2 linked regions of the Oceanicoccus sp. KOV_DT_Chl genome follow. The protein of the gene in region 1 interacts with the protein of each later gene in a pairwise test. Links are inferred from orthologs where the notes say so. Each region holds a gene or a part of one and is shown in the gene's direction. Other genes may lie near its edges. The genes, in order: UNITIG_RS10220 and UNITIG_RS22090.

Region 1 (3,325 bases):
AGGGGGCGGGCTATACCGTAATTGAAGCATGTGATGGTAAAGACGCACTGTCAAAACTGAATGGCACAAAAGTTCATTTAATAATATCGGATGTCAATATGCCGAACATGGATGGCATTACCATGGTGACAGAAGTTAAAAAGTTAGCTGAGTATAAATTTACCCCGATCATTATGCTCACTACAGAAGGTGCGGACGAAAAGAAAAAGCAAGGTCAGGCCGCTGGAGCTAAAGCCTGGATTGTTAAGCCGTTCCAGCCTGAGCAAATGCTAAAAGCCGTATCGATGCTTATATGAGTATTACTCATGGAAATTAAGGCGAAAAAATCAGGTGGTTGCTATACCTTATCTTTAGTGGGGAGATGACAATTTATACTGCTAAAGAGGATTTTTCCAAACTGTTTGCTAAGCCAGAATGGTGTGCTGCAGATCTTAAATTAGACTTATCAGGTATAGTTGAAATTGATACTTCTGGCGCACAATTGTTAGTGTTGTTCGCCCACGCTGTCGCTGAAGAAAAATCAATAAAGCTTACTAAAATCAGTGATTCAGCTGACTCAGTATTGAACTTGCTAAACTTAAAGAAAATATTAACGCAAGAGGACGTTGCTGTATGAGTATGGATGCGGCGCTAGATACGTTTATTGCAGAGGCTCAGGAATTACTGGAGCAGATGGAAGCTGCCTTACTTAGAATAGGAGATGGCGATAACGATCCGGAAACACTTAATGAAATTTTCAGGGCGGCTCATACCATTAAAGGCTCATCCGGGTTGTTTGGTTTGGATAATATTGTTGCCTTTACTCACAAGGTAGAAAACGTCCTTGATCGTGCACGAGATGGTGATTTTAACATTGAAAAAGATTTACTGAATATTTTATTAAAGTGCGGCGATCATATTGGCAGTCATGTTGCTGCTGTAATTGCAGGTGTAGAGATTTCGGCTGAAAATGTAGTTGTTGAGCAAGAGCTGGTAGAAGCGTTAGGGCCGTGGCTTGCAGAGGAATCGCCGTCATCGGATGACGAGGAAGATAATGAAGAAAATAATAGTAGTGAAGGCTGCTGGCATTTATCTATCCGCTTGAGTGGAGATGTACTGCAAAACGGAATGGACCCCCTTTCAATTTTAAAATTTTTAAAAACGATGGGTGAGTTTCAGTATTTTGAAACCATTACTAATACTTTGCCTGCCAAGGAAAAATTTGATCCCGAAACATTATATTTTAATTTTGAGTTGGGCTTGATAAGTAGTGCCAGTCGAGAGGCTATTAACGATGCGTTTATGTTTGTTGCTGACGGCGCCGAGATCAAGCTAGTACCACCGCAAAGTGCTATTGAGGAGTATATTAAACTCATTAAGTCTTCTGGTTTGGGGCAGCGCAAGCTAGGAGAAATATTAGTCAATAGTGGTGCGCTGACACTTAAGGAGCTGGATGATGCAGTAAGCGATCAGGTTACCCAACTATTTGAGAGTGGCGCCAAGAAACCATTAGGTGAAATGCTAATGGACCAGCAGCAGGTGTCGCCACAAGTAGTGAGTGCGGCGCTGCAGCAGCAAACTAAAGAGCGAACTAGTACTACCCGGTTTATAAGAGTTGATTCTGAATGTGTTGATCAATTAATTAATCTGATTGGTGAATTGTTAGTAAGTCGTCAACGTATTGACCTGCTTTGCGATAGTGTTGCTAATAATGACCTGGAGGAAGCTGTTACCGGAATGGGGTCTATTACTGAGCAGATTCAGGATGCTGCGCTCAATTTAAGGATGGTGCCGATAGGTGATACTTTCCAACGCTTTCAACGGGTAGTTCGGGATACCGCAGCAGGGCTGGATAAAGATATTAGGCTGGTACTTGAAGGTTCGGAAACTGAGCTCGATCGATCTATGGTAGAGCGGTTGGTCGATCCCCTTACGCATATTGTTAGAAATTCTATTGATCATGGTGTAGAGCCAGTAAGTATAAGAAAAGAGCGCAATAAACCGGAGCAGGGGCTGTTAAAGCTTTCAGCCTACCACGATGCGGGCAGTATTGTGATTGAAGTAAGAGATGATGGTGGCGGGCTCGATACCAATAGGATTCGTCAAAAGGCCATTGATAATGGTGTTGTAGAAGCGAGTCAGCAATTATCTAATCACGACATTCATCAACTGATTTTTCATGCCGGATTATCAACAGCGGATTCCGTCACTGACTTGTCGGGTCGTGGTGTTGGTATGGATGTGGTGCGGAGAAATATCGAGTCGTTACAAGGCGGTATAGAGATAGAAAGCGAGTCGGGTAAAGGGACGATGATTCGTATTCGGTTACCTCTAACGTTAGCAATCATCGATGGTTTTCACGTATCGGCCTACGGTACCGATTTTATTATTCCGCAAGCGACTATTCTTGAATGTATGGACTTCAATTCCGTTGAGCATGTGGCGGGAAGGAATAGCATTAATTTACGTGGAGAGTTGGTTCCTTACCTGAGTTTAAAATCAATCTTCGCGTTAGCGGGGAGTAAAACAGAGCCAGAGAAATTAGTCGTAGTTAAATTTGGTAATGATCGTGCGGCTATTATTGTCGATGTTCTGCATGGTGAAATTCAAACGGTTATAAAGCCGCTGGGTCCTATTTTCCAGGCATTGAAGGGTGTCGGTGGCTCAAGTTTATTAGGAGGCGGGGAGATTGCTTTTATTCTGGATATTCCCCAATTAATCCACTCGGCTGTCTTGATGGAGTCCAGACATAAGGGTGTGCGCGAGGATTTTTCTGCATGAATAGTGAACACTCGGAATTGTTAAGTATGGATGTTTCTGAAGCTCGTCAATTCCTTACCTTTCGTATCGGCGGCGAGTTTTTTGGTATGGAGCTATCGAAGACCCGGGAGATTCTTGAATACGATGGCGTAACGGCTGTGCCTTTGATGCCCCGTTTTATTAGTGGTGTTATCAATTTGCGTGGCGAGGTGGTGCCGATCATTGATCTGGCAGTTCGGTTGGGGCGGCCAGCGATAGAGTTGCATCGGAGAACTTGTATCGTGGTAATAGAGTTGGTAAGTGATGGCCAGCAACACACGCTTGGTTTGTTGGCCGATGCGGTGAGTGAAGTCGCTGAGATACAGGATAGTGATATTGAGGATGCACCGGCATTCGGCGCACAAATTCGAGCAGAGTTTATTCAGGGTATCGCTAAAAAAGATAATGATTTTATTGTGTTGCTGGATGCGGATAAAACCTTATCCATGCGTGAACTGGCAAAGTTAGTAGAAGCTGAATTGGACTAAAACCCTATTAAATATGTTTGAGAGGATGTTCTCATGTTAGCCAAGTTAAGTTTAAAGAT
Region 2 (3,159 bases), on another replicon or contig:
GAGCAACTACCCAGCTCCGCAGCAGATCCGTTGGACGGTATCCAAAGTGACGCTTTACGCAGGGGTTTGGCGGCAGCTATTGCTACCTTACCGGAGCGTGAGCGGTTGGTGTTAGCTTTGTACTACGATGAAGAATTGAACCTCAAAGAAATAGGCTTGGTGTTGGGGGTGAGTGAATCCCGTGTTAGCCAAATCCATAGTCAGGCCGCCTTGCGATTGCGAAGTCGGTTGGTCGACTGGCAATCTAACCCGCCTTCTGAGTAAACCATTCTCGCTTGCCGCTGAGCGCAATCTATACAGTTTTTTTGCCATTGGCCGATAAGCTTTAACTTAATGAGATAAATACATAATTTTTCTATGAAAATCTCGATAAAAATTGCTATAAAAGCCGTTATCTACTGGATACCCCCACAGCAGGGGCTAGACTGGATAGGTACGTCACTTTATACGTCAAAGCCTGAAATTCTCTGGAGGTAGCTTTGAACAAAGATATGAAAATTCTCATTGTTGACGATTTTTCAACAATGCGGCGAATTATCAAAAACCTATTGCGTGATTTGGGTTTTACCAATACATCGGAAGCAGATGACGGTGTCACTGCATTGCCGATGCTGCAAAATGGCAATTTTGATTTTCTGGTCACTGACTGGAATATGCCGGGCATGACCGGTATCGATTTATTGAAAGCGGTTCGTGCTGATGAGCGATTGAAGAACATGCCTATTTTGATGGTAACTGCTGAAGCCAAGCGCGATCAAATTGTTGAAGCTGCTCAAGCAGGCGTTAACGGCTATGTAGTGAAGCCATTTACCGCAGCCGTATTAAAAGAAAAGATCGATAAGATTTTCGAGCGGGTTCAGGGTTAGTCAGGCTGGGTAACAGCCGTAACCGCTAAGTCACTGACGCAAGGTAAAACAATTCCATGTTGGGAAAAGACAAAGGCACCGAACTCGACGGGGTGTGGGATGAGCTGAAAGGCCGGGCCCGCACGCTAGTCGATCGCTTAGAGGCCGGGGACTTCACCGGTGCTTCTAGTGCGATAGAGGACCTCAATGAGGCTCGCGACCGTAATATTTACCGCGAAGTAGGTAAATTAACTCGTGGTTTACATGAGGCCATCGTTAATTTCGATATTGGCGCACCTGAGATTCCAAATACTAGCGAGAGTGATGCCGCGGGTGATGTCGAGTCAAAAATGACCAATGCCCAGGATCGTCTCGATTATGTCATTAATCTTACGCAGAGTTCTGCCGATAAGACTATGGACATGGTGGAGGAGGGGATTCCGCTGGCGTCTGCAATTGGCGATAAGGCTGTGGCTTTACGCGAGGATTGGGGGCGTTTACTGCGTCGCGAGATGGACCCTGAAGAGTTTCGGGATTTATACCGGCGTATTGATGAATATTTAGCATTCTCAACAGATTCATCGACTCAGCTTAGTGACAAGTTGAATACGATTCTGTTGGCGCAGGATTTTCAGGACTTAACTGGCCAGGTGATCAAAAAAGTTATTAGCTTGGTACAGGAGGTTGAGGAGCGTCTGGTCGAGTTGATGCGAGTGGCTGGGCAAGTAGAAGAATTAACCGGAATTGTTAGGAAAGCCGAAGTTGCCAAAACGGAAGATGTGTCAGCTGAAAGTAAAGATGTAACTGCAGAGGGGCCACAGATTAATGCGGAACAGCGCAATGATGTGGTGTCAGGACAGGATGATGTGGATGATTTGTTATCGAGCCTGGGTTTTTAGACGATTCGACTAAGACGTTTGTTAGCTAGCATTGCGAGTGGTTACTGGGGAGTAATTAATGTTCGGTGAAGACGAAGAAATACTGCAGGATTTTCTGGTTGAGGCCGGTGAAATTCTGGAGCAATTGTCTGAACAGTTGGTCGACCTGGAACAACGTCCTGATGATGTCGGTTTACTCAATGCTATATTCCGTGGATTTCATACCGTTAAGGGTGGTGCGGGTTTTCTGCAGCTCACTGCACTGGTGGATTGCTGTCACATCACTGAAAATCTATTTGATTTTTTACGTACCGGTAAGCGTAGCGTTACGCCTGAGTTAATGGATGTGGTGCTGCAAGCGCTGGATGCCGTTAATGAAATGTTTGCAGAAGTGCAAGGCGGTAATGCGCCCTCGCCAGCAGATCCGGAATTGCTGGAACGTTTAGGTGCATTAGTCGTTGCAGAAGATGCTGCAGGTACGGCTGAAGCGCCAGTAGATGCAGCTGAAGAAGTGCCAGCTGCAGAGCCAGAGCCAGGCGGTGACATCACTGATGCCGAGTTTGAACAGTTCCTCAATGCGATCGCAGATCCTGCAGAGGCTCCGGCTGCGGCAGCAACCCCTGCAGCCAGCAGTGACTCCGATGAAATTAGCGATGATGAATTTGAGGCGTTACTGGATAATATTCATGGTAAAGGGCAGCACAGCGGGGCGACAGCGTCGCAGCCTACACCACCTCCGGCCGCCGCTAGTTCAAATAATGATGAAATAACGGAAGATGAATTCGAAGCATTACTGAACGAATTACATGGCTCCGGTGCGCCAGGAGCTAGTACCGCTAAACCTGCTGCTGACAATAAACCGGCGCCAGCTGCTGCAGGCGGCGATGATGTTATCAATGATGATGAGTTTGAGGCTTTACTAGACCAGCTACATGGAGAAGGACAAGGGCCTACCGATATCGGTGGTGATACTCAACCCCCCCGGCCAGTGCGCCGCCTCCGCCCCCACCACCTCCGCCCCCAACACCAAAGCCGGCCGCTGCAGAAGAAAAGAAACCCTCTGCGCCGCCAGCTAAAGCACCTCCAGCAGCTAAGCCCCCGGCAGCTAAAGAAAGTCCTGCCGCTGAGGCCACGGTGCGGGTAGATACCCAGCGTCTTGACGACATCATGAACATGGTGGGCGAGCTGGTATTGGTCCGTAATCGATTGGTGCGCTTAGGTGCCAAGAGTGGTGATGAAGTAATGACTAAAGCCGTATCTAATTTAGATGTGGTGACGGCTGATTTGCAAACTGCAGTTATGAAACGCGGATGCAACCCATCAAAAAAGTGTTTGGTCGTTTTCCTCGAGTAGTACGGGATTTGGCTCGCAGTTTGAAGAAAGAAATTTCGCTGGAAATGCTGGGTGAAGAAACCGATCTGGATAAAAACCTGGTT

Evidence for each region.
Region 2: the proteins of UNITIG_RS10220 (region 1) and UNITIG_RS22090 interact in binary tests that used the Escherichia coli proteins (3 or more experiments, as listed by UniProt). The link is inferred for Oceanicoccus sp. KOV_DT_Chl from one-to-one orthologs.

What each region holds. Positions count from the first base shown.
Region 1 is NZ_FQLF01000002.1:1,373,523-1,376,847, reverse strand. What follows is about bases 188-3,186. They hold UNITIG_RS10220 (chemotaxis protein CheA), read left to right. Parts: upstream 188-612; coding sequence 613-2,760; downstream 2,761-3,186. Other genes in these bases: UNITIG_RS10215 (chemotaxis protein CheW), read left to right, coding at 2,757-3,186; UNITIG_RS10225 (STAS domain-containing protein), read left to right, coding at 362-616; UNITIG_RS10230 (response regulator), read left to right, coding at 188-296. In the rest of the region: more of UNITIG_RS10230, read left to right, coding at 1-187; more of UNITIG_RS10215, read left to right, coding at 3,187-3,266; UNITIG_RS10210 (methyl-accepting chemotaxis protein), read left to right, coding at 3,300-3,325. UniProt on the Escherichia coli protein: Involved in the transmission of sensory signals from the chemoreceptors to the flagellar motors. CheA is autophosphorylated; it can transfer its phosphate group to either CheB or CheY.
Region 2 is NZ_FQLF01000007.1:191,131-194,289, reverse strand. Bases 1-2,833 are described here. They hold UNITIG_RS22090 (protein phosphatase CheZ), read left to right. Parts: upstream 1-922; coding sequence 923-1,744; downstream 1,745-2,833. Other genes in these bases: cheY (chemotaxis response regulator CheY), read left to right, coding at 480-866; UNITIG_RS22100 (RNA polymerase sigma factor FliA), read left to right, coding at 1-264.